Regions from separate parts of the Agarivorans sp. D1326 genome, predicted to be linked through region 2. Evidence: predicted binding sites of a transcription regulator. Region 2 holds the regulator's gene; each other region holds the start of a gene.
The links. The regulator sigma-54, encoded in region 2, starts transcription at its own class of promoters, with help from an activator protein. The targets are predictions, from matches to a motif close to GTTGGCACGNNNNTNGNNT.
Positions count from the first base shown of each region.

Region 1: a site for sigma-54 is predicted at 4,262-4,280, ahead of ACYFDN_RS17595 (nitrate reductase). Genes of this name have one in related genera too.
Region 3: a site for sigma-54 is predicted at 4,298-4,316, ahead of ACYFDN_RS08005 (EF-hand domain-containing protein). Genes of this name have one in related genera too.
Region 4: a site for sigma-54 is predicted at 3,524-3,542, ahead of ACYFDN_RS11740 (choice-of-anchor A family protein). Genes of this name have one in related genera too.

Region 1 covers NZ_JBTWEN010000010.1:46,577-54,777, reverse strand. The annotation lists gene glgC (glucose-1-phosphate adenylyltransferase) at 1-168, shown strand, start outside; gene ACYFDN_RS17600 (EAL domain-containing protein) at 196-1,440, opposite strand; gene ACYFDN_RS17595 (nitrate reductase) at 1,529-4,198, opposite strand; gene ACYFDN_RS17590 (hypothetical protein) at 4,575-4,937, opposite strand; gene ACYFDN_RS17585 (ribonuclease H1 domain-containing protein) at 4,941-5,711, opposite strand; gene ACYFDN_RS17580 (LysR family transcriptional regulator) at 5,807-6,754, opposite strand; gene ACYFDN_RS17575 (SDR family oxidoreductase) at 6,803-7,576, shown strand; gene ACYFDN_RS17570 (HP1242/YdcH family protein) at 7,650-7,883, opposite strand; gene ACYFDN_RS17565 (metalloregulator ArsR/SmtB family transcription factor) at 8,087-8,201, shown strand, end outside.
Region 2 covers NZ_JBTWEN010000009.1:123,537-131,737, forward strand. The annotation lists gene ACYFDN_RS17110 (calcium/sodium antiporter) at 1-777, shown strand, start outside; gene ACYFDN_RS17115 (KpsF/GutQ family sugar-phosphate isomerase) at 817-1,782, shown strand; gene kdsC (3-deoxy-manno-octulosonate-8-phosphatase KdsC) at 1,782-2,333, shown strand; gene lptC (LPS export ABC transporter periplasmic protein LptC) at 2,330-2,887, shown strand; gene lptA (lipopolysaccharide transport periplasmic protein LptA) at 2,913-3,392, shown strand; gene lptB (LPS export ABC transporter ATP-binding protein) at 3,392-4,117, shown strand; gene ACYFDN_RS17140 (RNA polymerase factor sigma-54) at 4,170-5,672, shown strand; gene hpf (ribosome hibernation promoting factor) at 5,697-5,984, shown strand; gene ptsN (PTS IIA-like nitrogen regulatory protein PtsN) at 5,993-6,436, shown strand; gene rapZ (RNase adapter RapZ) at 6,463-7,320, shown strand; gene ACYFDN_RS17160 (HPr family phosphocarrier protein) at 7,307-7,576, shown strand; gene mgtE (magnesium transporter) at 7,646-8,201, shown strand, end outside.
Region 3 covers NZ_JBTWEN010000003.1:307,304-315,504, reverse strand. The annotation lists gene ACYFDN_RS08020 (choice-of-anchor I family protein) at 1-584, shown strand, start outside; gene ACYFDN_RS08015 (NAD-dependent malic enzyme) at 670-2,385, opposite strand; gene ACYFDN_RS08010 (threonine/serine exporter family protein) at 2,591-3,814, shown strand; gene ACYFDN_RS08005 (EF-hand domain-containing protein) at 3,965-4,225, opposite strand; gene ggt (gamma-glutamyltransferase) at 4,585-6,324, shown strand; gene nqrM ((Na+)-NQR maturation NqrM) at 6,548-6,784, opposite strand; gene ACYFDN_RS07990 (FAD:protein FMN transferase) at 6,802-7,827, opposite strand; gene nqrF (NADH:ubiquinone reductase (Na(+)-transporting) subunit F) at 7,831-8,201, opposite strand, start outside.
Region 4 covers NZ_JBTWEN010000005.1:192,445-200,645, reverse strand. The annotation lists gene ACYFDN_RS11750 (DUF5060 domain-containing protein) at 1-2,244, opposite strand, end outside; gene ACYFDN_RS11745 (substrate-binding periplasmic protein) at 2,537-3,295, opposite strand; gene ACYFDN_RS11740 (choice-of-anchor A family protein) at 3,650-4,612, shown strand; gene ACYFDN_RS11735 (carbohydrate-binding protein) at 4,885-5,352, shown strand; gene ACYFDN_RS11730 (hypothetical protein) at 5,423-6,457, opposite strand; gene ACYFDN_RS11725 (cytochrome P460 family protein) at 6,752-7,306, shown strand; gene ACYFDN_RS11720 (sensor domain-containing diguanylate cyclase) at 7,312-8,201, opposite strand, start outside.

The sequences.
Region 1 (8,201 bases), on a different contig from region 2:
AATGGCTGCAGTATTGGCAAAAAATGTAAGATTCGAAAGGCAATTATTGCTGAAGACTGTGTCGTACCAGATGGCACCGTAATTGGCTATGATGAAGCCGAAGATAAGCGCCGTTTTACCGTATCGGCCGGCGGCGTTATTTTAGTCTCTTGTGAAATGCTAAGTTGATTCAAAAGGGGCTAGCTTGCTAGCCCTTTATTCTACCAACAAAGTATCGTCTGCCACCTTACAATCCACTAACAACACCAAGTCTTTAGTTAAGTAGGTACTAAAGGTTTTACACATTTCTTTACTGCTAGAATCTCGATAGATTTTCGACAAAATTAGTTGTTGTGGCTTTACCGAATCCAAGGCGATTAAGGCGTGAAAATAGGGTCTAAAGCTCCAGTTAAAGCCGACAAAGTTGTCATCCTCTTCGATACCTAAGCCGGTCACTTCAAAGTTAGGAGAGACTTGAGTGCCATCAATACGGCACAAAAAGTATCGCAATATGCCCACACTCGCTAGCTGCTGCTCAAGACTTAAGGCATTGCCACCATTTTGCAATTGGTGTTTAAGTGCCAGCACCGTGGTTTTTACCGAAACATTGTGTTTTACCGTTGCTAAAGAGCGCTGACTCTTACGCTTTAAATAACTAGCTAATAGGGTTTTAACTTTAGCTTGGCTCGATTGAGCAGATAGAAACTCTTTCTCAGCTTTATAAAACAACCAGCCCTGCATGTATCGCGCTCCGCACTCTACACCAAAGTGAAACTCTTGCTCAGTTTCCACGCCTTCACAAATCAATTCACAGCCCGCACGCTGTACCAGTTCAGAAATGGACAAGACCACATCTGCGGGCAAGCCTCCTTTGGTAGCGTCTTTAAACAAACGCATATCTAACTTAATGATGTCTGGTTCAAGTGCGATAATTCGATCGATTTGTGAAGCCCCTGCGCCAAAGTCGTCAATCGCCACTTTCAAGCCAGCTTGATGGTATTCTTTCACCACTCGCTGCAAATTATCGATATTGCCGCTGGCCTCGGTGATTTCCATCACTACCCTGCTAGGGTCAATGCCAATTTTTTCGATCATCGAAATGGTGGGGGTGCAAATATCTTCAGGTAGCATGTCGACCCAGTCGGGCACAATGTTTAAGGTAAGAAAACCCTCTTGCTGAGATTTTGCAAACTGCTCTAAAGCTTGTTGCCTAACATAACGGTCTACTTGGCGACGATTGCTCAAAGAATACTGATGATCGGCAAACAGCTCCCCTGCGCTGGTAGGCTCTCCAGCGGGATTATTTCGGCGCGCCAAAGCTTCGTAACCGGCTATTTCCCCAGTGGGTAAATAAACAATCGGTTGATAATGTGGAAAGTAGCTAAGCGGGTTAAGTTGTGTCCGCTTAGCTGCCAATAAAGCTTGATGTAAGCTCACCACTTTTGAAGGGTTCTTAGTCAACGCTTGTGTTGTCCATATCAATACTACCAGTACATAGCCTAAAATTAATCACTAGCTTAATGCACAAAGTACGCCATAAAAACCTTAGCTACTCTATGGTTACAGTTTTAATCATTCGTTTTATCTCAGGAACACAAGATCCACAGTTGGTTCCGGCTTTACAGTGCTTGCCAACCTGTTCTGCACTTTCGCAAGCATGTTCGCTAATCACATCACTAATAGTCTGCTCCCGAACCTGATGACAAGAACAGACTATTTTACCTAGATCAGGAGCTGGGCTGGTGCCAGCCAGCACGCCACGGCGAATGTTGTCAGACATTGGTTGCTGCAACAACGACTCCAACCAAGAGCTAGCATTAAGCTCGCCTTTAGCCGCCACGCTAAAGCTAGAGAACAGCTCGCCCTCAATCACCAAAGCGCTGCGGAAGTTCTGTTTGATAGGATCCGCAAAATCTAAGCTTTGCAGCTTGGTTTGCGACATTAAAAAGCCCTTTAGCTTGGCTGCTAGTTCAACTGGGCTATTGCCATCGGCCAAGCGATATAAAAAGCCATCGGCCAAACCTTGTTTCACCCAATAATCCGCAGGTAAGGCTTGGCATTGCGCTTTTGTTAAAGGCTTAGCAGTAAGCAAAACCGCCTCACTGGCATATTCCCAAGCCGCTAATTTAACCGGCGTATACTTTGACTCAGGCTGACCAGAAAGAGGATCCACAGAGCTATCAACCACTTGGCTCACTAAGCCATCACTTGAATATTGTTCGGTCCAATGAATAGGCATAAATACGTGGCCGGCTTTTTGCCCTTCACTGACTTGAATTCGCACTTTTAGCTGACCAACATTGCTAGATAAGCTCACTATGCTGTTATCACACAAACCTTGGTTAGCTGCATCTTGTGGGTTCACTTCCAACAACGGCTCAGAGCTATGACTCGATAACTGCGCAGCCAAACCGGTGCGTGTCATGGTGTGCCACTGGTCTCGCATACGACCAGTGTTTAATACCAAAGGAAAAGCATCGCTAGTAACTTGCTGGGTTGCTTGGTTTGTCACCGCAATAAGTTGTGCCTTACCAGAAGCGGTAGAGAAACGACCATCACTGAACAAACTACGATTATCGCTACCCTGTTTGCTTACAGGCCAACGCTGCGGCTCAATGGCATCAAAGGCTTGCTGGTCTTTGCCCGACAACTCACTAATGTTAAATAAGCGCTCACCACTTTCTGCTAGCAGGCCAGATAACGCTGCGTGCTCACTAAATATCTCGGCAGAGCTGGTGTAAGAAAATGCTTCAGCAAACCCCATTTTTTGCGCCACTTGGCTTAATAAATACCAATCCGGCTTAGTATCACCTTGCGCCTCTACAAAGGCGCGCTGGCGAGACAACATTCGCTCCGAGTTAGTCACTGTGCCATCACGCTCTCCCCAGCCTGCTGCCGGTAACAGTACATCGGCATAACGGGTTGTATCGGTTTCGGCAATACAGTCTGACACCACTACCATTGGGCATGACAACAGCGCTTCGCGTATTTTTGCAGACTCAGGCAAACTTACCGCCGGGTTCGTGCCCATAATCCAAATAGCTTTAATCTCGCCTTTGGCAACTTTATCAAATAAATCAACGGCTTTATGGCCAGGCTTTTGGCTTAAGTTGGAAGTATTCCAAAAGCCCGCTAAGGCTTCTAAATGCTCAGGTTTGTAGTCTAAATGACCGGCTAATAGGTTAGATAAGGCGCCCACTTCGCGCCCGCCCATAGCATTAGGCTGACCGGTAATAGAAAATGCGCTAGCACCAAGCTTACCTAACTTACCTGCAGCTAAGTGGCTGTTAATAATCGCATTAACCTTGTCTACACCTTGGCTACTTTGATTTACGCCTTGGCTAAACACGGTCACACAACGCTCGTTATTAGCAAATAACTGGAAGAAACGAAGTAGCGCTTCAGGCTCTAAGCCACAGGTTTTAGCTAAGGCAGCTAGATCACCAGCGTCTTCTACAGCACTTGCCACTGCAGCTTCAAAGCCCTCGGTAAACTGGGCGATGTAATCACTATCTAATTTTCCATGCTCACTTAAATACGCTAATAAGCCATTGAACAGCGCTACATCGCTACCGCCATTTAGTGGCAGGTGTAAATCTGCAATATCGCAGCTATCGGTTCTACGTGGGTCAATCACTACGACTTTTAAGTTTGGATTAGCTTGCTTAGCGCGCTTTAAACGTTGGTAAACAATTGGGTGACACCACGCCAAGTTAGACCCTACTAAGGTCACCAGCTGGGCATGTTCTAAATCTTCATAGCTACCAGGTACAATGTCTTCACCAAAGGCGCGTTTATGGCCAGCAACCGCTGACGACATACATAAACGAGAATTCGAATCGATGTTTGAACAACCAATAAAGCCTTTAATCAGTTTATTAGCAACGTAGTAGTCTTCAGTTAACAGTTGTCCAGACACATAAAATGCCACCGACTCAGGGCCATGTTCAGCAATGGTTTGACTGAAGCGAGAGGCTACATAACTTAATGCTTTATCTAAAGATTCTTGATGGCCTTTAATATAGGCATGCTCTAAACGGCCTTGTTTAATCACCGTTTCACCCAGTGCAGAGCCTTTAGAACATAACAAGCCTCGGTTGGCCGGATGGCTCGCATCACCGCGCACTTCTACCGCTCCATTACTTGCTACTTTTGCTTCAACGCCACAGCCCGTTCCACAATATGGGCAGGTGGTCTTAATCCATTGTTGTTGAGACACCACGTAAACTCCTCACCTTATTCTTTGCTGGGCTTTTATTGCCCGCATTTATGCTTAGATACAAAGCAAAAGGCGAACCAATAAAATCCCGCAAAAACCTATTACTTAAGGAGTATAAAAAATCGATAAATTGGCAGAAAAAGCCGAATTTTGAGTGCTGAAACAAAATAGCGCACAAGCATGGTGCAAGATGTCCCGAAATTGGGCTTTATTGGAATAGCAGCAAGCATCTCTTTCCAGCTGTTTAAACCTCAATTCTTAAACGAACAGATGCAAAGCGCGAAATGGGGAAGCAATTAAACCAACCGCCTTATTTACAACAATGGCTAACAAGATATAAAACACAAAACCAGAGCCTTAGCTCTGGTTTCTATGCTTAGTTTACAGCTGGAGAAAAGTAAGATTTTATCCAATCGTAAAGTACTTGTTGGTTAAACTCGGCAAAAGCGATTTGGCTAAAATCACCCGCAGGGTCTTGCCCTTTAAAAGCAAATTTATACAGCACTTGCTCTGGATTTTGATCATGTAAAATCACAATAATTCGCTTGCTGGTTTTTAAGCAATCGATGGTCATCACATCAGCCGGCACGCCATTTTTACGCATGTTACGACTAATGCCTATCACCGGATCGATTTGCGCAAAATCTTGCTGAATTCTTAAATGAGCAGCGTTCGCGATATCAGACAATTTTATTAAGCGCTGTTCACTTGGGCTACTTTCTGCGGTTTGACTTTCCATTTACTAACCTGCCCGTAGCGCCAAAATAGCGGGAATATTTAAGGCCTTGCTGTAAGCAACAAAAGCTTGTTTCTTCTCGGCAATGGCCACTATCGACATCCGATCAGCTAGCTCGTTACCCTCTACCCCAACATGGCCATTTACATGCAATATTTGCAGTTTGTCTTTAAGCTGTTGGTAGCGTTCAAACATTTCCTGAATCAACTCCAGATTCTTAATCTCACCACCAGATTTCTTCCACCCCTTCTTCTGCCACCCTGCAGCCCATTGAGTAATACATTGAATGGAGTATTTAGAGTCACACAAAATTGCCACACGCAAACCTTTTTCCAGCTCTTGCTGGGCCATAATCATTGCTTGATTAAGGGCGTTTAGCTCTGCGGTATTGTTGGTGCCCATGGGGTTATATAAGCCATACCAAAGCTCGGCCAACTCTTCGTTGCGATACAAGGCTAAACCCGAACCAGCCTCTCCTGGGTTTGGCTCGCAACCACCGTCGGTATAAATTTTCACTTCTGCGGCTAATTTATTGATTTCCGCAGCGGTATAGGTTTTAACCGTTTGCCCCGACGCTCGTTTACGTGCAGGCGCAGCACCAGAGGCTTTTACACTAGCACTGGCCTTACCGCCAAAAGCCGCTTCAGCCTCAGCTAAAGTGGGGAAAGACTTGTAACGCGCGCCAGCAAACTTATCAATGCTGCGCTTACAGGTGGGCCAATCGTTAAAAATGCCGGTGTCTCGCCCTTGCCATACAACGTAGTACTTTTTAGCCATGTTTGATTCTCTTACTTATTTGCTGGCTAATATAACCAAGCAAGCGGCTGAACACGAAGGAAAACTTAGAATTTATCTAAGCGCGAATACTTAACTCAAACTGATTGCAAGTTATCTAGCAAAAACTGACTAAATACCGCCACCTTGTTTGGCATAAAAGCACGAGATGGATAAAGCAACCATATTGCACTATCGCTATTTGCTCCTGTCACTTGCCAATCGCTAAGTACCTGCACTAATTTGCCAGACTTAAGATCCTCGCGAACCGTCCAATCGGCCAGCAACGCTAAGCCCATGTCATGGTTCACACACTCTTTGATTGCGGCAGCACTCGATAAACTAAGCGAAGGGGTGATTGCAATCTTTTGGCTAGTTTTACCTTGGCTAAATAACCACTGCTTATTTAGCTCGCGATAAGTAAAACCTACAAGGTTATGGTTACTAACATCGCAAGGTTGTTCAATCTTAGCGCTCCGCTTGAAGTAAGCCGAACTCGCCACCAGTAAATAATTAACATCCATTAGCTTACGAGCCACCAAGCTACTATCGTTAAGTGCCCCGTGGCGCAACACCAGATCAAATTGCTGAGCAATAAGATCAACTCTGGAGTCGGACAAATCCAACTCCAATTGTATCTTGGGATAGGCTTGCTGAAACTTACCCAGTAGAGGTGCTAATACCAATTGGCCAAAGGAGCTGGATGCGCTCACTCGTAGTAACCCCGAGGGCTGCAAAGTTTCGCCTAAGGCCTCTTGCTGAGCTAAATCAAACTCTTCTAACAAGGGTTCCATACGCAAATAATAGCGCTCGGCAGCTTGGGTTGGATTAAGTGTTCGAGTGGTTCGCTGGAACAAACGCAAGCCCAATTCCTCTTCTAAACTGGCAATGGTTCGAGAAATAGAAGACGCTGCTACATTGCGCTGCTTTGCCACTACAGCAAAGCTTTTAGCCCGATAAACCGCCACAAAAATCTTCAGCTTAACAATGTCCATTGGTGCAAAATCCGCATTAATGATTTGCATACAGCCTAGTTTATTGTGCATTTAGATCAACTTAATCTCACTAACAAGAGAGCTTAGGGAGATTGGTTGATGCAAAACACTACACACTTTTCAGGGAAAACCGCCCTCATCATGGGCGCGAGCCGTGGCATAGGCCTAGCGACAGCTCAAGTACTCGCAAGCCTTGGTGCCAAAGTGGTACTGGCAGCACGCAATGAGCAAGAAATTGAAAAACAAGCGCGATTCATAAAGCAACAGGGCAAAATTGCCGATGCCATCGCCTGCGATGTAAGCCAATATAGCTCGGTGCTTAATGCGGTCGACTACTGCTTGTCACAGCACGGACAAATCGACTTTCTAATTAACAATGCCGGGGTGATTGAGCCTTTAACAACATTGGTAGAAAGCGATCCAAGTTTATGGGGCTTAGCAGCCGACATTAATTACAAAGGGGTATATCACGGCATGCGAGCAGTATTGCCACACATGATTAAGGCTAAGTCTGGAGTTATTGTTAATCTTAGTTCTGGCGCAGCAAATAGCGCCCTCTGGGGCTGGAGCCACTACTGTTCGAGCAAAGCCGCCAGTCAAAAACTCACCGAAGTGGCACAACTAGAAGTGGCTGAACACCACATCCGTATAGTGGGTTTGTCACCAGGTACAGTCGCTACCGACATGATGGCAAGCATCCGTGATTCACAAATTAACGCGGTGAGTAAACTCGATTGGAATAGCCATATTCCAGCCCAATGGGCTGCCAAAGCAGTCGCGTTTTTGTGTGGACCAGAAGGACAGCAATTTGCGGGCAGCGACTTCTCGTTAAAATCGGAGCAAGCCAAGCGCTTAGTGGGTTTACTTGACTAAATAGCAGAAAGGCCGCAAAAGCGGCCTTCTAAATTTCAACGAATAAGTTGGTGTGAGACAAACTAAAATGTGTTTACTTAAGGCGGTGATACAGGGAGTCTTTAAGCTCTGCCCTATCATGTTTTAACTGGTGCATCGCCTCGTCATCTATCGGGCCGCCACGCAGCTCCAACACACGAATCTCTTTATCTAAGGCATTGTAGCGCTTGGTGTCTGCGGCAAACTTCTCATCGCTGCCCGTTAAGGCAGTAATCTTATCTAGCAGTTCTGGAAACTCTTTTGCCAAAGAATGATCTTCACCTAACATAAAAACTCCTTCCCATTTAAACCCGATATGTTGTTTTAGCCTTAGCCAAATTTAGCTAGTTCTTAAAACTTAGCAAATCCCTTGTAAAACACCGTATTAATTTGTCAGTTAAACTAAGTTTTTCTCATGATGAAAAATTTACTTGCCCAAACTTAATATATGAAATATCGTATATATGTTTTTACATATATTTGGTTGCTGCAATGTTATCTGTGTTGTTTTTATGTACCGCAAATGCTGCTCGCTCTCAGTTAGCCGAAGCCTTGGTTAACCAGCGTTACACCGAGCACTTTGTGGCTTATAGTGCGGGCACTCAGC
Region 2 (8,201 bases):
AAAATGAATACCGCGGTGGGTAATGTCATTGGCTCCAATATTACCAACATTACCTTGGTTCTAGGTTTAACTGCGCTGCTCAAACCCTTACTGGTATCTTCTTCTACTCTGTTTAGAGAATTACCGATGGTGTTAGGTGCTACCGCAGTAGCGGGCTGGGTATTACACGACCAACAACTAGGTTACATTGAAGGGGTTGTTCTACTTACCTTATTTATAGCGCTTATGGCCTACTTAATCGTTAACTCCCTACGCCAACGTAATAGCAACACCGTAGACCCAATGGTTGAGGAAGCAGAATCGGAAGTTCCCAATGATGTGCCAACTGGTAAAGCATTGTTTTGGTTAGCGGTAGGTATGGTGGTGCTACCTCTTAGCGCTGACTTGTTAGTGGGTTCGGCCTCCGAAATTGCCCGCTACTTTGGTATGAGTGACCTCGTTATCGGCTTAACCATTATTGCCATCGGCACCAGTTTGCCAGAGCTAGCGGCTTGTATCGCAGGCGTGATAAAAAAAGAAGACGATTTGGTTTTAGGTAACATTATTGGTTCTAACCTTTTCAATATTTTGGCTGTTTTGGCCGTACCAGCCATGTTGGCGCCAGGCCCTATCGACGCCAACGCTGCGGGCCGCGATTTTTATGTGATGATGGGTGTAACCGTAGTGCTGTTTGTAATGGCCATGGGTTTTGGTAAAAGCCGTAAGATTTCTCGATGGGAAGGCGGCTTATTGTTAAGCGGCTTCATAGGCTACCAAATGCTATTATTCTTAGCATAAGCCGCTGTTGTCACTAATTTTAAAACTAAGGGGAAGTGAGTGTCATTTGATTACATCGCTGTTGCTAAGCGAGTACTAGAAATTGAAAGCTTAGGTATTGATAACCTTCACCAATATATCGACCAAGAATTTGCGGCTGCCTGCGAAATGATACTAGCCTGTAAAGGCAAAGTTATCCTCACAGGCATGGGTAAATCAGGTCATATTGCTAACAAAATTGCTGCCACCCTAGCATCTACTGGTACACCGGCTTTTTTTGTTCACCCTGGCGAAGCCTGCCATGGTGACTTAGGCATGATCGCCGCCGACGATATTGTATTAGCTTTATCTAATTCGGGTGAATCTGAAGAAATATTGTCTCTGTACCCGGTGTTTAACCGCATTGGTGTGCGCTCTATTGCCATGACTAGTAACCCCAACTCATCTATGGCAAAGCAGGCCAACTATCACTTATGCATCTCTGTACCACGTGAAGCCTGCCCCTTAGGGCTAGCACCAACAGCAAGCTCTACAGCTACCTTGGTAATGGGCGATGCTCTAGCTGTTGCTTTATTGGAAGCTCGCGGCTTCACGGCCGATGACTTTGCCCTGTCTCACCCAGGCGGAACCTTAGGCAAAAAACTGCTACTCAGTGTGAGCGACTTAATGCTAACTGGGGAACAAATTCCACTAGTAACAGTCGAACAAACTATTCGCGAAGCACTATTCGAAATTACTGCCAAAGGTTTAGGCATGGTGGGAGTACTTGATTCTAAGCAACAGCTGGCAGGCATTTTTACCGATGGCGACTTGCGTCGTATCCTTGATCAGCGCATCGACATTCATGATACCCAAATTGGCCAAGTGATGACGCAAAACCCCAAGGTGATCGACGACAATTGGCTAGCCTTTGATGCCTTAAAGTTAATGAAAACCAAGTCAATTAACGGTTTGTTTGTGCTAAACAATAAAGCCGTTGTGGGTGCATTTAATATGCATACCTTATTACAAGCTGGAGTTTACTAGTGACAATTAACACGCCCTATGGCGCGGTAAGCCAGAGCAATTTCAACGCGGCAGCAAAAATTAAACTTTTAGTTTGCGACGTAGACGGGGTTTTCTCAGACGGTCGCATTTATATGGGCAATGACGGAGAAGAGCTTAAAGCCTTTCATACCCACGACGGATTTGGCATTAAAGCGCTACTGAATATCGGCGTCGAAGTCGCTATCATCACTGGTCGACAATCTAATATTGTGCAACAGCGTATGCAGGCTTTAGGAATTACTCGTATCTACCAAGGCCAACAAGACAAACTCGTCGCCTACCAGCAAATGCTTGAACAATTGTCATTAGCACCTGAAAACGTAGCCTATATTGGTGATGATGTGGTCGACACCCCAGTAATGCGAGCCTGTGGTTTAGGTGTAGCCGTGCAAGATGCTCACCCCTTGTGTAAACAACGTGCCAACTTTATCACCCAAACCCGTGGTGGTTTTGGTGCAGTTCGTGAGCTTTGCGATCTAATACTGCAAGCAAAAGGCGAGCTTGATAATGCTCAAGGTATGAGTGTATGAATCGCCCAACCTGGTTCTTTGCGGGCTTATTTCTCTTAGCCTTGGTGCTGTGGCAGCTTAGCCCGTCGGAAACTCAGCAGCTAAGTGCTAAACGCGAAGCCAGCAAACCAAACTTTGTTGCCGAAAAGCTCTACAGCGTGAGTTTTGGCGAAGACGGCAGCCCGCGCTATCGAATCTATGCTGAGGAAATGGAGTTTTTTGAACAACTTAAGCACACAACTTTTGCTCAACCTAAGATCTTAGTGTACCCAGATCCAAGCCAACCTGTATGGCAAATTGTGGCCGATCACGCTACAGTACAGCAGCAGCAAAACGTCATTTTAAATGACAATGTAGTAATTAAAAATTTAAGCCGTGGCGAGTATGTTCGCGACTTAATAACCGAAAAATTGGAGATCGACCTGCAAACAGAAACCATGAGCAGCGATCAACCTGTTACCGTTTATGGCCCTTCATACGAACTGTATGGCGTTGGCATGGACGGTGATTTAGCCAACGAAATAGTGACTTTATTAGATGATATCGAAGCGGTTTACCACAACCCACAAGAGTAAGTTAGCACTTGCGGCTAGCTTGTTTATGCTTTCTTGGGGTTCACAAGCACTAGAAGACGACTTCAACAAACAAATTATTGTTGATGCTGACCGCCAGCAGGTCAATATCAAAGAAAACCGAGTCACCTTTTACAATAATGTTGTGGTGACTCAAGGCTCGATTAAAATGCACGCCGAAGAACTCAGTGTTATTGGTAGCGAGGAAAAAGGCAGCGAAGTAATGATCGCTAAAGGCGAACCAGCAACGTTTTATCAATTACTTGATAGCGGCAAGCCAATTGAAGCTGAGGCTAACGAAGTGCGTTACGACCTAAAAACCCAAACGCTAACACTCACTACCAATGCTCAGCTCAAACAAGAAGAGAGCTTGGTAAAAGGTAAAATGATCAAATACAGCATCAATAAACAAGAAATGGTGGCACAAGGCGACGAAAACAGCCGTGTAACCACTATTTTCCTGCCTCAGCAGCTTGACGAACTAACGCCCAAGGAAGACCAGCAATAATGAGTACCCTAATTGCTGAAAACCTAGCTAAAGCCTACAAGGGCCGTAAGGTAGTTAAAAACGTAAGTCTAAATGTGGAAACAGGTAAAATTGTTGGCTTGTTAGGTCCAAACGGTGCTGGCAAAACAACCACTTTTTACATGGTGGTGGGTTTGGTGCCTCGTGACCAAGGCCGCATCCTCATCGATGATGACGATATTTCGAGTACAGCGATGCATACCCGCGCACGCAAAGGCATTGGCTACCTTCCGCAAGAAGCGTCTATCTTTCGCCGCTTATCTGTGGAGAAGAACATTCTTGCCGTATTAGAGACCCGAAAAGACCTCGATAAAGAGCAACAAATTGGTGCATTAGACGACCTTCTTGAAGAGTTTCACATTGGCCATATTCGCAAAAACCTAGGCATGAGCTTGTCGGGTGGTGAACGCCGAAGAGTTGAGATTGCTCGAGCGCTAGCCGCCGCACCCAAGTTTATTTTGCTTGACGAACCCTTCGCAGGGGTAGATCCTATTTCTGTTATCGATATTAAAAAGATCATTGAACACCTACGTGATCGCGGTCTAGGTGTACTAATTACCGACCACAATGTTCGAGAAACTCTCGATGTTTGTGAGCATGCCTATATCGTTAGCCAAGGCGAATTGATAGCCTCAGGAAAGCCAGAAGAAATTCTCGAAAACGAACATGTGAAACGAGTTTATCTCGGAGAACAATTCAAGCTATAGTTAAAGTGCAAGTTTAAAAAAAGACAATAAGAAGAAGGAACAGCGGTAGTTAATGAAAGCATCTTTGCAGTTGCGTCTTGGTCAGCAGTTAACCATGACCCCCCAGTTACAACAGGCCATTCGCTTACTCCAGCTTTCAACACTGGATTTACAGCAAGAGATTCAAGAGGCTCTGGAAAGTAACCCTCTGCTTGAGGCGGATGAGTCTCACGCCAGTGATAGTGACGCAACCGACGCTAAATCTGCCAATGAGAAGTCTACCGAGGCCGAATCCACTGCGGACATAGACAACAGTCAAATTGAAGCAGGTGATGCCATTAATCAAGAAACTGTTTCTGACGACCTTCCTGTTGACTCTACTTGGGACGATATCTACAGCGCCAGTTCTGCCCCAGCCAGCTCATCTGGCAGCGCCGTGAGCGATGACAACGATATGTTGTTTCAGGGCGAAACTGTCGACTCTTTACAAGACCACTTATTGTGGCAAATGCAACTTACTCCATTTAGTGAAGTAGACCAAGCTATTGCCTTAGCCATTATTGATGCGGTAGATGAATCGGGCTACCTAACCCAAGACTGTGAGCAGCTATTAGAAGGCTTACGTTCAAGCGATAACAATGACTTAGACGTAGAGCTAGATGAAGTAGAAGCAGTACTTAAACGCATCCAACATTTCGACCCTGTTGGTATAGCAGCGCGCTCGCTGCAAGAGTGTTTACTAATCCAATTAAGCCGTTTTGCCGAAGACACACCTTGGCTAAATGAAGCCAAAGATGTAGTTTCGAATCACATTGATGTATTAGCTAATCGCGATTTTCGTCTATTAGCCCGCAAAACCAAACTTAAAGAAGACCAGTTACGCGAAGTCATGCGTTTGATTCATACGCTTGAACCTCGACCTGGTAACGCGGTTGAGCCTAATCAAGCCCAGTATGTAATCCCGGATGTATCGGTTGTAAAACGCCAAGGACGCTGGGTTGTAGAACTCAACCCAGATGCAATGCCTAAGTTGCGTGTTAACTCGCACTACGCATCTTTAAGTAAAACCTCTACCAACGCTAACGATACCCAGTTTATTCGTAGCCACTTACAAGAAGCCAAGTGGTTTATAAAAAGTATCGAGAGCCGCAACGAAACCCTATTAAAAGTATCCAACTGCATTGTTCATCATCAACAGGCGTTTTTTGAGTATGGCGAAGAAGCCATGAAGCCAATGGTACTGAACGATGTTGCAGAAGCTGTAGAAATGCATGAATCCACCATTTCCCGGGTAACCACCCAAAAATTCATGCATACACCTCGCGGCATCTTCGAGCTTAAGTATTTCTTTTCTAGCCATGTGGCTACCGATGGCGGGGGTGAGTGTTCATCAACCGCTATTCGTGCATTAATCAAGAAACTGGTAGCTGCCGAAAATACCAGTAAACCACTCAGCGACAGCAAAATTGCTGATATTTTGGCAGATCAGGGGATCAAGGTGGCAAGACGTACGATTGCTAAATATCGTGAGTCTTTAGCAATTCCACCTTCTAACCAACGTAAGAGCCTTATCTAAGGCCACTAAAAGGGGAAGATATCAATGCAAATTAACCTTACTGGACACCACGTAGAAATAACTGAATCTTTGAAAGAATATGTCCACACCAAGTTTGCCAAACTCACCCGACGATTCGATCAGATCAATAACGTTCACGTCATCCTCAACGTAGAAAAACTGAACCAAATTGCTGAAGCCACATTACATTTAAACGGCGGCGAAGTATTTGCAACCTCTGAGCATTCTGACATGTATGCCGCCATCGACAGCCTGATTGATAAACTTGATCGCCAAGTCATCAAACATAAAGAAAAACTTAACAAACGTTAGCCACCCCCATGCAACTAAATAAAGTACTTAGCTTGGACTGCACCCAAAGTGCAGTTCAATGCTCTTCAAAAAAACGCGCCCTAGAAATAGTAAGCGAACTGGCTGCCAAACAGCTTGATACCACTACCCAATGCATTTTTGAAAGCTTGTTAAATCGAGAAAAAATGGGCAGCACAGGTATTGGCCAAGGTATTGCTATTCCTCATGGCCGTATCGACAACCAGCATCAAGCCACAGCGGTTTTCTTGCGTTGCGATCCCCCTATTTCCTTCGATGCTATAGATAACAAGCCAGTAGACTTGGTATTTGCATTACTAGTACCCGAAGACCAATGTAAGCAACATCTTAATACTCTTGCTCAAGTAGCTGAAAAACTTAACGATAAGCAAATATGTAAACAACTTCGTTGTGCACAAAGTGATGACGAATTGTACGACATCATGGTAGCCTAATACTCTTATCAGCCTTAGGGATTATCATGGAACTGATCATCGTTAGTGGGCGCTCGGGTTCAGGTAAAACCGTCGCCTTAAGAGTATTGGAAGATCTCGGCTACTATTGCGTCGACAACTTGCCGGTTGTGCTTTGGCAATCACTTATCGACAACTTAAAAAAAACCTATTCTAAAGTAGCAATTAGCATTGATATTCGAAATCTTCCCGATGAGCTATCACCGGTAGGACAGCTAATACGAGATGCAGGACCAGACATTAATCTATTAAGCATTTTTTTAGATGCGAAGGATGAAGCGCTGATCCGCCGTTACAGCGAAACACGCAGGGTACACCCGCTTAGCCAAAGCAATTTATCTTTAGCAGAAGCGATTGAGTCAGAAACCGAGCTATTAGCCCCCATTTCTAGAAATGCCGATTTGCGTATCGACACTTCCCGTTTATCTGTACACGAGCTAAGCGGCTTAATTCGCTCGCGCGTTACTGGTGACCAACAACAACAGCTAATTTTGGTGTTCGAATCCTTTGGATTTAAAAATGGTGTGCCTAACGATGCCGACTACATGTTTGATGCGCGTTTTTTACCTAACCCACATTGGCAAGAAGAGCTACGCCCACTTACCGGCTTAGATAAAGCCGTGCAAGAATACTTGGCTGCGCAGCCTTTAGTTACTCAATATATCGAGCAGATTAGCCAGTTATTGCAATCTTGGTTACCGCATTTAGAAGCTAACAACCGCGCCTATTTAACCATTGCGATTGGCTGTACTGGCGGACAACACCGCTCGGTGTATGTGGCCGAGCAACTTGCTAGCCTCTTTAGCGCTCATCGAAAAGTGCAACGACGCCACCGAACTTTGGAACATCGCCTTGAAGCTCACTAGACAAGTAGTAGTAAAAAACAAATTAGGTCTGCACGCACGTCCTGCCACCAAGTTGGTTGAGCTGGCACAGCAATTTGACGCTGAGCTGAGTATTATCGATGGGGAGAAAACGGCTTCTGCAGCCAGCGTTATGGGCCTACTGGTACTAGCCAGTGCGCAAGGAAGTACGCTAACCATAGTATCTGAAGGCGCAGACGCAGAAGCCGCTCTAGATGCGGTTCAAGCCCTAGTAGAAGCTAACTTCAACGAAGAATAAATCTATACGCAATAAAGCCAAGCTACAATTAGCAAGCAGCACATAACAAAATAACAATAGGGATCGCTTATGCCAGAAGAGATGGAGTTAAACCCTAATCAGCACAAACGCTTACAGGAGCTAAATCAAGCCCTCGACAGTGGTATGTTCGTGCATGTTAGGCGCATGCTTCATCAAATGCCTCCCTGTGACGTAGCACTATTACTAGAATCTAGCCCACCAGCAGGGCGTAAAGTGTTATGGCAACTCACCGATCCCGAGCAACATGGTGAAATCCTCGAAGAACTAAACGAAGATGTAATGGAAGGGGTACTTCAGTTAATGGCTCCAGAAACACTGGCCGCCGCAACTGAAGGCATGGATACCGACGACATCGCTTATGTACTAAGAAGTCTGCCCGACAGCGTGTACCAAGAAGTTCTTGAGCAAATGGATGGTCAAGACAGGCACCGTGTAGAAGCGGCTCTAGCTTACCCTGAAGATACTGCTGGCAGTATCATGAATACCGATACCATTACCTTGCGAGCCGACGTAAGTATCGACGTGGTATTACGCTACTTACGTTTACGTGGCGAACTGCCAGAGGCTACCGACGCCCTGTACGTAGTTGACGAAGATGACTTGC
Region 3 (8,201 bases), on a different contig from region 2:
ACCTTACCGCCCAAGCAGGCTCTATGCTAGAAGCACTGCAAGCCGGCGGCGAGATTGATGACTTACGCGTAACAAATGTACTGGGTGATGCCGACGGCAATGGCGAGTATGAAACTGCCGTAGCCTACGGCGCTCGCTCATTCACCGTATGGGATCAAAATGGTTTAGTAGTATTCGATTCTGGTGATGAAGTCGGTCGTATCACTGCAGCACTTCACGGCAATGCCTTTAACAATGGTGATGATGAGAACGAAGGCGACTCTCGCTCAGAAAACAAAGGCGCTGAACCTGAAGCGTTAACTGTTGGCACTGTTGGCGACAAAACCTACGCCTTTATTGGTTTAGAGCGCATGGGCGGCATTATGGTTTACGATGTAACTAACCCTTACAACAGCAAGTTCGAAACCTACGTAATTAACCGTGACCTAACAGAAGGTTTAAGCGTTGATGACGGTATTGGTGACTTAGCTCCAGAAAGCTTGGTATTTGTTGCCGCCGATAGCAGCCCAACCAGCCAACCATTATTGTTGGTAGGTAACGAAGTAAGTGGGTCGTTAACAGTATGGGAAATTACTGCTAACTAAGGCTAAACCCTGCATCCACTCTTCATACAAAAAAGGAGCCCATTGGCTCCTTTTTATTCTTAACTGCTAATTTATTGTTAAGGCCTTATACTCTGCGATATGGCAGGTAAATAGGCTCCCACATATGCTCGGCAATTTCTTGGTCGATGTCTTTACCGCTCAAGCAGCCTTGCGGATCGGTTTCTTGAATTTGCTTTAAAATCGCTTTAGCTACAAAGCCAGAAACTTCTTTTAGCTCACGCATTCTTGGGAATACACAGCCGCTGTCTAAGTCTTCTTGAGAAACATATTCGGCCAAAGCAAACGACGCTGTGGTAAACATTTCCATGGTGATTTTGCTCACGCCAGAAACAATGGTTGCAAGGCCAACTGCAGGGAAAATAAACACATTGTTACCCTGACCAATACGGTAGTTTTTGCCGTTGTAATCTACGTCGTCAAAGGGGCTGCCGGTGGCCACAATGGCTTGGCCATTGGTCCACTTGTATACATCTTCTGGTAGGGCTTCACAGTTATCGGTTGGATTAGATAGCGGGAATACCATCGGGCGGTCGGTATATTCCAGCATCTTTTTCACATGGCTTTCTTTAAATGCACCGCCTACACCACTACAGCCTAATAATACGGTAACCGGCGTATTATCGATAAGCTCGCCCAAACTCGCCTTGCCTTCTTCGGCTAGCGTCCAGTTTTGGGCTAGTTCAAACGGCTTAGCGTAACGTTTTTTGTATTCATCGAGATCTTCACGGTTATCAAAAACCACTCCGCGTGAGTCTAGAATGAAAATACGATCACGTGCCTCTTGGTGGCTAATGCCCTCTTTAAGCAAGCCAGCAAATATTTGGTCGGCAACACCTACCCCGCCGGCGCCTGCGCCGTACACAGCGTAAACTTGCTCACCAAGGGTTTCGTTTTTAATTTTAGTAGCGCCAATCACGCCAGCCAAAACCACAGAACCGGTGCCTTGAATATCATCGTTAAATGATGGTAATTCGTCTTCATACTTAGATAGGTTATCGAAGGCATTAGACTTACTAAAGTCTTCCCATTGCAATACGGCTTCTGGGAAGTGCAGCTTAGTTTGCGCCACAAATTTCTCAATGAAGTCTTGGTACTCTTGACCACGCATCCGTTTTTGCGGAAGGCCTAAATACATAGGATCGTTGAGCAAGTCTTGATTATCGGTACCTACATCAAGCGCAATCGGCAAACAACGTGCAGGGTGAATACCTGCGCCTAAGGTATACAGTGACAACTTACCAATAGGAATGCCCATGCCACCAATACCTAAATCACCGAGGCCGAGAATACCTTGGCTGTCGGTAACCACAATAATCTTAATATCTTTACCGGCGAAGTGGCGCGCCATCTCGCCCATTTGATCGACATTCTCTGCGGTAATGTATAACCCGCGGTCTTTTTGATAGCGGTGGCTAAATTCCTGACAGGCCTTACCTACAGTTGGGGTATAAATAATCGGCGCCATTTCTTCAATGTGGCGAGATACCAATGCATAAAACAAGGTTTCGTTTCTGTCTTGCAGTGCGCGTAGGTATTGGTATTGCTCAATGTCGCTACAAGCACTTAAAAAGCCTTGGTAAACACGCTTTAATTGATCTTCAAAGGTTTGCGGCTTAGGAGGCAACAAGCCCGCCAAATTAAAGGCTTCGCGCTCTTCAAAACTAAAAGCTGAGCTTTTATTTAAAGTACGATCGTTAAGTAATGCGTTACCAGATATTGAAACAGGGCGAAACTCGTTACCGTTTTCGTCTTTCCAACGTAAATATTTACCAGCGGCCATGGTGTCCTCCGAGACAGCACGTGAGAATAATTAGCTAACTGTAAATGATAAATGATCAGGCCGATTCTGTACGCTATTTCATTAAAAAATAGGAAAATTTCTCTGTTTAAAACGCAGGCAGGAGTTTTTTATCTCAAGACAACTACACCAAATGCCAATCTGTGAGATACAATTAAGCATCCGCTTTTTAGAATTAGCCCCCGCATTGAAACAATCAAGCTTTGAAGTAAAACGTAATTTCATTATCAGACTAGGCAAGGCCTTACATAAATATGGTACGCCGGCGTTTCGCTTAGAGTCACACCTAAGTAATGTCGCTGAGACCTTAGGCCTAAATGGCTATTTTTTAGTTACTCCTACCTCACTCACTTTTGTACTTTGGGCACCAGACGATACTCAAGAATATAACTATGTGATGCGAGTAAAGCCCGGTGAAATCGATTTAGGTTTATTGGCCCGTACCAATCAGCTGGTTAAGAAAGTAACCGAAGAAGAGATCAGTTTGGCCGAGGCCATAGAGCGGCTAAACCAAATGGCCAATCAGCCAGCCTTACACTCTCCTTGGGTAATTTGCTTGGCCTTTGCCATTACTGGCGGCGCATTTGCCATGTTAATGTCGGCCAATTGGAGCACCATTATTTGGTCGAGCTTGCTTAGTTGTATTTCATTTTATTTGGCTTATCGCGCCGAGCACTCTAAAGGGGTACATGAAGCCTTAGAGCCAGTGGCTGCGCTGCTCTGCTCCTTTGTCGCCGTTGCTATTTCTCAGTTTGTGCCTGATGTAAACATCCCCATAGTGGTGCTTTCGGCAATCATTATTTTCATTCCTGGTTTATCGCTTACTCTTGGTTTAAGCGAGTTAGCCGCGCGCGAACTAATATCGGGTACAGCAAGGGTAATGGACGGCATTATGGTGTTGTTTAAACTCTATTTTGGCGCGGTGTTAGGCATGGCCTTTGGTGCTCTAATTTGGGGGCAGGTTGATCTTCAATCTAGCTTTGTTAGCACCTGGTGGATTAAGTGGCTAGGTGTGGTGTTGTTATCCTTAGGCCTTAGCGTGGTATTTAAAGTACGCGCTAAAGATTTACCTTGGGGCATTCTTTCGGGAGTGATTGCCTATGCTGCTGCCTTTGCTGGCAGCGCCTACCTAGGCGAAGCATTAGGTCCTTTTGTTGGGGCATTTATTGTGGGTGTTTATGCAAACCTATTTGCCAAGTTAACCAAGTCTCCGGCATCGGTGGTATTGCTGCAAGGCATAGTATTATTGGTACCGGGTAGTAAGGCTTATATCAGCTTAAATTCATTGGTACTAGGTGAGTCAATGGTGAGCATCCCCAATATTGGTTCGCAAACATTTTTGATTTTCATGTCGATTGTGGCGGGAATTTTATTTGCTAACGTAGCGGTACCGCAACGTAGCTCGCTATAAAGAAAAAAAAGGCGCTTAAGCTAGCACAGACTTAAGCGCTGGAAAATTATCGAGGATTAAAACTGCTACAAACTAGACCAAATCGCAGAAAAATTGGCCCCCGACAGCGTCCTAAAATTGGATCGGTTCACGAAAACATAAAGGAACTAACTATTCAGCTACTTCGCTGTTTTCAGGGTCTTCAGGTTGAACGGAAATTTCAAGGTTTATGAATTCTGCTTGGCTTAATACACCATCCTGGTCTGTATCAAGCTCACTCCATACTTCAGTAAGGATCGGTAGTTCGGCAGCTTCTTCCATGCTTACCACCAAATCTTGGTTGGTATCTAGGTCTTTGAACACTTCACTATTTGCCGAGGCTAGGCTGGCTACAAATAGCGCTAACACTGGAAAGCTATACTTCAAGTTCATAAGAAACTCCTTGTTTAACATCTACTTCACTAAATGGCCGCTAACTAGGTTTAGCGGTTGACGAACTACATATAGCAAAGGCCGAACCAACTTTTAAAAAACAATTAAAATCAACAACTTAACCAAAATCCAGGGACGCAATTAAAATGCCAGCGTCGCCTACAAGCGACACCTAAATAGTAATAAAAGCCAAAACCGACGAGTTATGCGGCTTCAAGCTGTCTCTTATCTACGTCACCGCTGTGCTCAATTCTCATACAAATAGAAAAACCTGCATAAATTCAGTCATATAAACAAGCGATGGCGATTAATATATGGACTGCTACACTGGCTAAATACGCATTAAAAAAGGATTTAGCATGTTTACTCGCAGCCTCATTGCATCAACCCTAATAATTAGCGGCTTTTGCTATTCAAATAGCCAAAGCGCCGATGCTTATGCCCCAGAGTTAGCCAGCGGAGTGCAGGCTAAGACCGAGGTCACTGCCAAAAAATTCATGGTGTCGGCTGCTAACCCCTTAGCGGTTGAAGCCGGTTATGAGGTGCTAAAAGCAGGTGGCAACGCCGTAGATGCAATGATTGCCGTGCAAAGCGTACTAGGTTTGGTTGAGCCGCAATCCTCAGGTATTGGTGGCGGCGCTTTTGTAGTGTATTACGATGCAGCCAAGCAACAACTCACCACCTTTGACGCCCGAGAAACCGCCCCTTCACAAGTTGATGCTGGCTTGTTTTTGGACCAACAAGGTAAACCACTAAAGTTTTATGATGCGGTGGTGGGTGGGCGTTCAGTAGGCACACCTGGAGTTATCGCGCTGTTTGAAGAAATGCATCAGCGCTACGGTAGCGCCAATTGGCAAGATTTGTTTAAACCGGCAATTGGCTTAGCTAAAGAAGGTTTTAGAGTGAGCCCGCGATTGGCTAAGTTAATTGCTGGCGACGCTGAACGCCTCGGTCGCTACCCAACTAGCCGCGACTACTTCTTTGATGACTCAACCGAGCCTTTACGCGAAGGGCACTTACTACAAAACCCTGATTACGCTAACACCTTACAGTTGGTCGCAGAGCAAGGCGCTTCAGGTTTTTATCAAGGTGATACCGCCAAAGCAATTGTTACGGCTGTTGGTCAATTCAATGACAACCCGGGTTTGCTTAGTGAAAAAGATCTAGCCAATTACCAAGTAAAACAGCGCCCTGCCCTTTGCTCTGCTTACTTTCAATACTCAATATGTGGCATGGGGCCACCGAGTTCAGGCGCTAGCACCGTTGGACAGATCCTCGGCATCGCTGCACATTACCCCTTGGCAGACTGGGGGCCTAATAATCCACAAAGCTGGCGTATTCTCGGCGATGCTTCTCGCCTAGCCTTTGCAGACCGAGGCGCCTACCTTGCCGACAGTGATTTTGTCAACGTGCCACTTAGCAACTTACTAAGCCCCGAGTACCTCGCCAAACGCGCTAAGCTGTTAAGTGGTGATAAAGCCTTAACCTCGGTTAGCCCTGGCGAGTTGCCTTTAAACGCCTATCGCAGCATGGACCAAAGCCTAGAGCTTCCTTCTACCACTCACATCAGTATTGTGGATGCCCAAGGCAACGTATTGTCGATGACCAGTAGCATTGAGAATGCCTTTGGTTCGAGAGTATTTGTAAAAGGATTCTTACTTAACAATCAGCTGACTGACTTCTCATTTGTCGCTGAGAAAAACGGTAAGAAAGTGGCGAATGGAGTCGCAGCCAATAAACGCCCTCGCTCTTCTATGGCGCCAACCATTGTTATGGAAAACAAACAGCCAATTATTGCCATTGGCTCACCGGGTGGCAGTAGCATTATCGGTTATGTAGCGCAGAGTTTAGTTAACCACTTGAGCTGGGGAATGAGCCTACAGCAAGCGGTTGAACAGCCTCATTTAAACAATCGTTTTGGCACCTTTGAGCTGGAAGCCAATACAGCCGGTGCAGATCAGCAATTGGCTTTAGAAGCCTTAGGCTACAAAACCAAAATCAAAGATATGACTTCGGGTTTACAAGGCATAAGGATCTACCACGATAGGTTAGTAGGTGCGGCCGATCCTAGGCGTGAAGGAATAGCCAAAGGGGACTAGCACTAATACCAATCGTACTAAGTAACTGTTCATTCTATCTGGTTAAAATTCTCGATAACTGCGTTAGGATTTTTGATTGTAGAATAACTACTTATCGCAAAATCCTGCCTTTTTCTCGAGTATTTTTCCTGCGTTATTTCTGATCACTTACTTAGTGTGATTGGTATAAAACAAAAAAACAGCGCAAAGGCGCTGTTTTTTTTAAATGATAAAGCCGTTAGCCTTAGATAATGCGATGCTCATCTAACATGGCTTGGCGGGCTTTTTTCTTCTGCTCAACCAAGGCCATTTTGGCTTTGCGCTTATCGCAAGGCTCGGGGCAGTCACACACTTTTTCGATGCCTAAAGAAGCAATTCCGCCACAGCTTCCACTAATGGTTTTCTTTTGGAAAATGTAGCCCACAGCCATAGCGGCAATAACCACCATGAAGAAAATGAATGTCACCAAAAAATAAGCCATTACGACTCCTTATTCTGTTATTGGACTACAAAAGGCACAAATTTGGCACTGATATGCTCAACAAATTCGTTCTCTTGCTTCTCGATAATATACACCGCTAGCTGCTTAGCTTCAGCAAATTCCATCGCTTGCTCCACACCCATTACCGTAAATGCGGTGGCGTAAGCGTCGGCCATCATGCTGGTTTCATCGATAACGGTTACCGACACAATATGGTTGGCAATCGGTTTACCGGTATTTGGATTGATGGTGTGTGAATATCTGACCCCATCTTGCTCAAAATAATTTCGATAATCACCCGATGTCGCTAAACCATTATCACCCGGTGCAATCACTTTTTGAACCGCCCGCTGTTCAGCCAAGGGTTTCTCTACAGCAATGCGCCAGCCAAGGGCTTTGTCATTGTGACCTTTTAGGCGTAACTCACCACCAATATCGACCATGTAGTTCAGGTAACCTTCAGCTTCCAGCAAATCGGCAACACGGTCTACTCCGTGGCCTTTTGCAATTGCTGATAAATCTACATAAAGCTCAGGTAGATCCTTTGACAACTTACCAGCATTCAAACTCAAGTGATGGTAGCCAATTTTAGCACGAGTCTCGTCAAGTAGCTGGTCATTAGGTCGCTTCTCAGGACGCCCCTCTGGGCCAAACCCCCACAAGTTAACCAATGGACCTACGGTTACGTCAAAAGCACCATTAGAGTCTTCTGAGAGCTGTAAAGAGGCTTCAATCACCAAAGCTAGATTATCTGAAATGCTAATCGCCTGATTACTAGAGTGCTGGTTAAAACGTGACAATTCCGAATCGGCTATGTAGGTAGACATCTCTTGATTGACTTGTTGTAACACTTGGTCAATTTTAGCTTGCAGCTTGTCGCCACCTGGCAGTTTGGCCTTAGGCGCAACTAACTTTATTTGGTAATAGGTTCCCATAGTGCGCCCTTCAATTTGTAAGGTATACAAATTATTTTGCTCACTACAGCCACTAATAAAAAAGGCTAGCCCAAGCAGGGCTAGCCAATAATGCTTCACTAAACTCACGGTTTAGCCACCAAAGTCATCAAGTAGAATGTTTTCGTCTTCCACGCCTAAATCTTTAAGCATGTTAATAACAGCAGCATTCATTACCGGTGGACCACACATGTAGTACTCACAATCTTCTGGAGCATCGTGGTCACGTAAGTAGTTTTCAAACAATACGTTATGAATAAAGCCTGTTTTACCTTCCCAATCGTCACCAGGTTGCGGATCAGATAGAGCAACATGCCATTCAAAGTTTTCGTTTTCACGGGCCAACATGTCGAAGTCTTCTTCATAGAAGATCTCACGACGTGAACGTGCACCATACCAGAAGCTAATTTTACGCTTCGAGCTCAATCGCTTAAGCTGGTCGAAAATGTGCGAACGCATAGGTG
Region 4 (8,201 bases), on a different contig from region 2:
GCCGAAGCTAGCGTGACCTAACATATCATCGTAACGATCGTGTTGGCCTGGGTAAGTATGCAGGGTAATGCCATGATTATAAGGGTCGAGATTTTGAATATAATCCGAGTAAGATTTTAACGCTGCAATTGAAGTGGCATCTTGCTCTTCGCCTAGGTTCCATTGAACTGCAGGGTGGTGAGCAAAGCGTGATATTAACTCACGGTAATATAACTTACGCTCTAAACCTAGAGTGGCATTGTTTAGTAAGGTTTCGTTTTCAGTTTCTTGAGTCATCATATGCAGCATTAGACCTTGCTTGGTCATATGTGCAAATACGCGCTCCCATTGGTCTAACTTACTTACGTCAAAGGTGCGTTTGTTGTTGCCATTTTCTTGGTAAACCAACCAAGGATGAGCGTCACAACCGTCACCTTTCACCGTGTTAAGCATCATATAGGCGCTGTTTACTTTGCGTGAACCCAGGTAATTAACTAGGCCAATTAAGCCTTTGCCTTTGCCGCCGGCCCAACTAGGGTCACCGCTTTGCCAGTCACTTTCATGCTCAGAAAACTGGTGCAAAATGCCCTTACAAGAGCCGCCGCTGCCTTTTACGGTATTGTCAAAGTCAGCATAACCTAATAGGTTTTCTGGGCTACCTAAGCCGGCTTCAATGTAGATATTGCCTGTTCCAGCAAAGCGTTGGTAGCGTTCGCCGTTTAAGTGTTGCAATAAACCTTGGCTGCGTAAGTCTTGGCTATCAGCGGTAGACGCTGCAACGGAGAACTGTCCTTGTTGCCCATCAATATCAGCAATTGCCTGACCAGCATTGAGCTGTTCGCTTACTGCGATGTTAGTACCTTTGCGGAAAGACACTTGGTAGTTCCAATCACCCGTGCTTGGAGGCATAAAGTAAGCGCGCCAAACGTCACCTTGGCCAGCACCAGTATCGGCTGCGTTACCGTTGGCTGCAAAGTGCCCAGGTACAACGAAGCGTTGATTGCCTTGGCTAAAGGTCACGTTAAAACGATGATTAGTAAAGGTAGCGTCGTTACCTTCATCAGCAAAATAGCCTTTACAGGTAAGCTCTACGCGATGCCATTGTTGGTTTTGGTCGCTAACTTCACAGGTTTTTGCTGTGGTAGTTGCGAGCGTTTCTGGCAGTTCTAAATCTTGAGCTTCGCCATTAGCTACAGAGCTATGACGAAAAACGATGCGGTCTACTTTAAAAAACTTAGAACGCCCCGACAGAGTAAAGGTATATTCTTCACCTGCTTTCAGATTGTATATCGCATTATGCTTAGCGTGGTTTTTATCTAAACGTTTACCTGATGCCCACACAAACTGCTGATCGGCACCGCCATAAAACTTAGTATCTGAGCTTAAAATGTCTTTAGTGGCATTACCTTCGCCTGCAACGGCTTCATAGTTACCATCTAGTCGCACATAACCGTCGTTGGCTACATCGCTGCGGTTGTCTATGGTCTCTCTTGCCACGTACATATGTAGGTGATAAGTGCCGGTTTGGGCAGCGGTAAACGTATACTCTAAAGGTGAATTTACCGGACCTGAAATATAGCTATTGCCGTTAAATTCTAAGTAGCCGTTACCGGTGTAACCAGCGAGGTCAGATTTTTGTTGCCACTCGCCCAACTCTGACTGAGTATTTTCAGCTTCAATAACAATTAGGCCATTCAGCTCTTGGTATTGGGTGTTTACCGAAGGAGTACTGCCGCCGTTGTCACCGCCATTGTTGCCTCCGTTATCACCGCCATTATCACCGCCAGTGTCGCCCCCATTGTCACCACCGTTACTATCCATTTCCCGGCATACTTCGCTGCCACATTGGCAGTAACTTTGGTCGCTGCGTGAATTTACACAGTCGTTGGCAATGTTACCGTAGGTGTTTTTACACTGGGCGGTAGTATCACATTCGTCGCCATATTCGGGTTCTGGCGGCGCAGTAGGCTGAAGATCGGCACATATTCCATCTTCACACATACAATAGCTTTGGTTACTGCGCGAGTTAACGCAGTCATATGCGGTTTCACCATAAAGGCTTTTACATTCAGATGTTAAATTACATTCATCGCCTTTTACCGTAGTAAGTTGTATTGACGCAGGCTGAGCGCTGAAGCTATCTAACAATTGATTTAAGTTGATGCCTTGGCTGCCTGTTCCGGCATTGGCAAATAAAGAAAAGACAAGGCATAAGAAGCCTACTAAATCCTTGGTCTTTCTCGCTTTGTGTTTATGTAGTTTCACTGGATTTTCCTTGTGTTTGTTTGATCAACAAAGTGCAAAGAAGGCTTATCTTTATCAGTGATAAACCAGTCGTCTGGTCTGTAACGTTTGTACTTAGCGTTGAGTATTTAAATTGATTAACTTTTTATAATGTTTTTTGTCAGCGAGGATTTGAGCAATTAATTATCAATATGTAAAGTTGTAATTAATTGTTTTAATTGATTTTTTCAATCAATTTTAATCTCATATTATTTAAGGGCTGAGAATGAGGGTTTAAGCTGTTGCTCATTAGCGACAGCTGACAGAGAAAGGACTATTTTAAGAAGCCATGGGTGATCATTGGGTAACGATCGGCTATTTGTTGGTATTGGCCGTTGTTAACAATTATTGCTAAACCACGATTAAATGATTCAAGCAGCTTAGCGGCGCCTTCTGTTTTACGCGATATGAGCAAATGCACGCTACTGCTCATTACATCATTATTAGATATACACAAAACTGCCTGTTGTTGAGGACTTAAGTAACGGTTTATAAGGGTAGTTGCGGCGACTCTATCAATTAAAAATGCATCGATGCGTTTGGCAAACAGCTTTTTTAGGTTTTGTAAGTCTGAATTCACCTCTTCGATTTCATATAGGCCTTTGTCACCATTTAGCCAAAAATCTTCGGTATAGGTGTAACCTCGCACGGCGCCTACGACTTTGCCTTTCAAACTGGCTAGGCTGGTGAACTCCCCGGTTGAATTTAAGCTAACTAATACGCTTCCGCCGTACCAAAGTGGCTCGGAGTGAAAGAAATGCTCTTGACGCTCAGATTTAATCGCCCAATAAGAAGTGGCTACATAACTACCTACTCGGCTGGAGTTTAATGCTCGTTGCCAGGGCAAGTAACGAAAACTCACCTCTGTTTCTACGGCAGCAAACGAGGCTTTAACAATGGCATTTATTAAACCTTCATCATCGCGGTATTGAGAGGTGAAGGGTGGATGCTCACCGCTGGCTATAGTGATGCTTTCAGCAGCGCTCTGGTTACTGACTACCAGTAGGCTTAAACAGAGAAGGGTACGGAACAAATAAATAATGGTAACTCTCTATTGGTAATAAACACAGCTGAGTAAAAAAGCTAAAGCGTATATTAAGCGTAGTTCTCGCCTAGCTTTAAGCAAGGTTTCCAGCGGAGTATCGTTGTTCGCTAGACTGTATTTTTAATCTTGTCGAATTTTTTTACAACTAAACTCTTATTGTATTGTTTAATAATATATACAGATGAATAAAGCTATGAAAATTAAAGCTTTTACTTAGTTGGCCTAATTCCTGCTTTTAAGCTGTCAGTTTTAATAGTTTGTATTTATAAGTATTTGAAAAATATAAACTTGGTCAAATAGTTATCAGTTTTCGGTCGTTGCCGTAGTAGTAGGAAATGTTTTATGTATTTTGCAAAGTTAAGTCGATTTACGCTTGTGACCTTTTCATTGGCCTTGTCTGTTGCTTCTCAAGCCAGCGTATTAAGTGACTACAACTTAATTCTTACCGGTGATTACAACTACCAAGGTGGAGAAGTAGAAGGTCGCACTCTTCTTGGCGGCAATCTAAATGCTACTGGTCATTCGCCTACTTTTGCAACCCGAGAAACCACGGTTATTAATAAAGACACCGTGACTGTTGTTGGTGACGTTAACGCTACCAATATTAACCTTAATGCTGGCAGCTTAAGTTATGGCGGCAGCTACAATGTAAATGGCAATGTTAACCTTAACGGTGGCGGCTCAGCAGTTCAAAGCATCAGCGCTAAGAATCAACTGGATATGCAGGCTACTTTTGCTGCCGTAGAAGCGGAGCTAAGAGCAGACTCTGCTTACTTCGCTGGCCTAACCAGTAACGCAGTATTAAGTGGTAGTCATTTGTCCTATGCCGGTAGCGATAGCGTGGCGGTGTTTGATGTTGATTTTTCTAGTATCTTCGCCCAAAACAATTCTTTGTCTTTAGATGCCGGTTTAGCTGAAACAGTGATCATTAACGTATCTGGTAGCATTGTAGATATTGCTGGTGGGGTAAACCTTACCGGGAGCGGCTTTGCCATTGATGCGGGTTTAGGCAACCTTGGCGCAGAGAATATTTTGTGGAACTTCTATGAAGCGGAATCAATCAACTTCAATAACTTAGCAACTGTAGGTTCGGTGCTAGCCTTAGATGCTGATATTACTGGTGGCGCTGTATTTGACGGAAGTGTAGCAGCCAAGAGCTATACAGGTGGTAGAGAGTTTCATAGCCATGGTTTTGATTGGACTCCACCGCAAGTACCCGCAGTGGTAAGCGAAAGCTCAAGCTTTATGCTATTTATTTTAGGCTTAGCTTTAGTCATTGTGTCGCGTCGTCGTAGTCGCATCTAAGTTTCTCTCGCTTAAACCTGATTGAAAGCCTCAAGTTTACTTGGGGCTTTTTTGATCCCGTTATGCTGTTCTGTTTTTTTATAAGCGTTAACTAAATTACCCACTAGTGTGAGCGTTCACATAATCTCTGCTAAATAAATTTAACTGATGAAATAAATTCGAGTAGTTTTGGCCTTAGGCCGAATTTTGAACATCCGCTTAGCGCAGTATCAAGCCTTATCGATATTTGGTCGTAGAACATAATTTGATAGAGATAATGAGGGAGCAAATCAATGAGCGTATTACCTAAGCATATTAAAAATCTACTGCTGACATCGGCCCTAGTTGCCATGGCTAGCCTAAGCACAGCGGCTAATGCGGCGATTAAAGTAAAAGCTGAAAACTTTAGCCAACAGCAAGGGGTACAAACAGAACCTACGGCCGATGCTGATGGCGGAAACAATGTTGGTTATATTGAAAATGGTGACTGGGTGGAATACGCCATCGATGTTCCAGCTGCTGGCGAATACACGTTTTCTGCGCGAGTAGCCAGTGATACTAATGGCGGGCGCTTTGTTGTGCTGGCTAACAACGCCGAAAAAGCCACGGTAAAAGTAAAAGGAACAGGTGGCTGGCAAAACTGGGTTACCCTAGAAAATACCCTTAATTTAGAAGCCGGTGCGCAAACCTTACGCTTTAACTTTAAAGGTTCATCAGGCTATTTGTTTAACATTAACTGGTTTGAGTTAAGCGCTAAATAATTAGCAGCTAGACAAATTAGTGATGATAGAGCCTCGCCCTAGAGCGAGGCTTTTTTGTGTTTACGATGTATTAATACAGCAATGTTGCTTGGTAAGCGCCGGTGAGGCTATTAAAGGTGATTCTGGTTGAGCCTGCACTGTTTACCTTTAGGTTAGCGCCGTTTAAGTCGACAATACCATCGTTATTGTTGTCTCCAAAGTTACGTGACCAGTCATCGTAGACGTCAAACTTAAAGTCGGTGGTACCATCAAAATACACCACTATAGACCATGTGTAGTCGTCGATTAAGGTCATCGGAATCGAATTCCAGCCGCTTGGTTGACCACGAAAATATACCTGTGGGTAACGCTGTAACAGCAGGCCTTGGCCAATTTGTTCTCCGGTATCAAACAGTCGATAATTTTTGCCGTAGTAGTTATCAATATGGATATCTTGTCCATCGTTATACTCTAAATAAAACTCAAGATGTCGGTAGTATTCGATGTACTGTTGGCCACTCCATACTCCGCTAAGGCCATGTTCGTCGGCCACAATGTGACTTAAGCTTAGCGCTCGGCGGTAACTGGTTTTCCAGTTGTTGTCAGAGTAAACCATGGTCACTTTATCTTGCTCGCTATGTGATTTTGCGCGCGCTGTAACAGAGATTAAGCTACTGGCTCGGTAGGCGTCATCAAGTGCTATTGCTTGATGGCTGAGGTTTGTTTGCAGGTAGTCGTTAAATTGGTAGTTCTGTTGCTGGTTGTTGTCCCAATAGGTTTGCCCATTCACCTGATACCTAATGGCAAATTGGGTAGCGGCAACCGATCCGGCGAGTGGCAGCCTAAATGCAAAATTTTCGTAGCCGCTATGGCTTGCTCCCACATAAAAGGCCGGGTGATCTAACCACTCTCCGTTGGATGATTGGTAATGCAGCCAAACCTGTTTATTGGGGCCAATGTTTTTTACCTCAATTGCGCCCTCTAATTCGGCGCTATCAAAGCCATTTTCGAAGTATGGGGTGAAGTGAGCATGCTTTAGTCTTACTTCTTCGGCGGCTTGCGCTGCGAAGCTGAAAACCGAGAGCAAAACCCAACCAGCTATCACTTTTAGTGATTTATTTTTCATATTGCCTTCCTTGGATTGTTTTTGAGATGAACTCGCCATTAATACTGCTGCGAGCACGTTGAATATAGCAATGGCTAACAGGCTTGCTGGTTAAATCATCATTAACTAATCATTCTTCTCGTACTTTGGTACGAATGCGCTGGTGAGGGTTTTATCTGGCCCCGTTGTTTTGGGGCTGCTTAATTCAGTCCTGTAAGTAAAACTTAAAGCTGATAATTACAGCTTCTTTAGTAGGTGTGGAATAGTAGCGCCATCGTTAAGCGTTGTGGTGTTGGTCACTGCCGAGGAATAAGCATGTTTAAATATATAGTAAGTGGGCTGTTGGGTTTGAGTATTAGTTTTAGCGGAATGGCTAATGCCAATAGTTATGCATTAAATCAGGTATACGCTGAGTTAGTTGGTACGCAGGGTGAGATTGCTTTTCCAGCTGATTTTCAGCGTAACCTGGTTCATTTAGGTACAACGGCGGTAATGAGTGAATCCATGCGTGTGCAAAATTTGAATGGTATTTATACTCAAGCAGCGGCTGTCGAAGCATATAACAGTACCGGGAAATGGCCCGATGGCACCTTATTTGTGAAAGACGTGAAGTTAGTCAGTAGTGAGCGTTTAACCACTGGTTTGGTATATCACCAGCAAGCTAACGATGTATTTTTTGTCATGATAAAAGATACGCAAGGCCGTTTTGCTAATAACCCTCATTGGGGTGAAGGTTGGGGGTGGGCGATGTTTGACGCGACACCAACGGTAAACGTGAGCGAAAGTCGCGCTCAATGCCAAGCTTGTCATGCTCCACGTCGTGATAATGATTGGCTGTATACCGATCAATATCCTGCGTTACTAAACTAGCAGGTTTATCGGTTGTTTTGAACTTGTTCAGCAAGCTCTTGTGGAGCGGTCGTCACTCTATTTCGTCCTTGGCTTTTAGCTTCATATAAGGCTAAATCTGCTCGATGCACTAAGTGGTTGGTGGCTTCGTCACAGAGGTATTGAGCCACGCCAAAACTGGCAGTGATTTGCTTATCAGGTAAAAACAATTTGGTTGCGATAGCGGCGCGTAGTTTTTCTGCCAATTTGTATGCGCCTTCAAGATCGGTAAGTGGGCAGACAACCAAAAACTCCTCGCCTCCCCAGCGGCCAACTTCATCTATTTGCCGAACTGTTTCTTTTAGGCTCGCGGCAACATCTATCAACACATTGTCACCAGCTTGGTGGCCATAAATGTCATTGATTTGTTTGAAGTGGTCTATATCGATGATGATTATGGCAAATTCTTCATCTGCTCGCTTATAGCGTTGAGCTTGTTGCTCTAACAGTTGATCGAGCTTTCTTCTGTTGTGAGTCTCGGTAAGGCTATCGGTGCTGCTTAAGGCTTCCATGGCTTTGTGCAAAGTAATGTCGTGAGAGATTTGAGTAAAGGCGTAAATCTCACCGTGGCTATCTTTTCTTGGTGTTATCACGGTATCTATCCAAAGGGTTTTTCCTGAACTGGTTTGGTTTTTTAGCTCTCCCTGCCAAGGTTTGCCAGCTAATATAGTGTCCCAAAGATCTCTATGTACTTTGGTTGAAGTACTAGGGTGGCGAATTGCCGCGTGAGTTTTTCCAATCATCGATTTTCTATCTACTTCAAAGGCTTTGGCTGCGGCGCTACTAAACTCGGTGATAACTCCTTTAGAGTTTGTGGTACTAGACATAATGTGTTGGTCTAACAGTTTGCGGCTAGCACGCAGCGCATGCAGAGTGT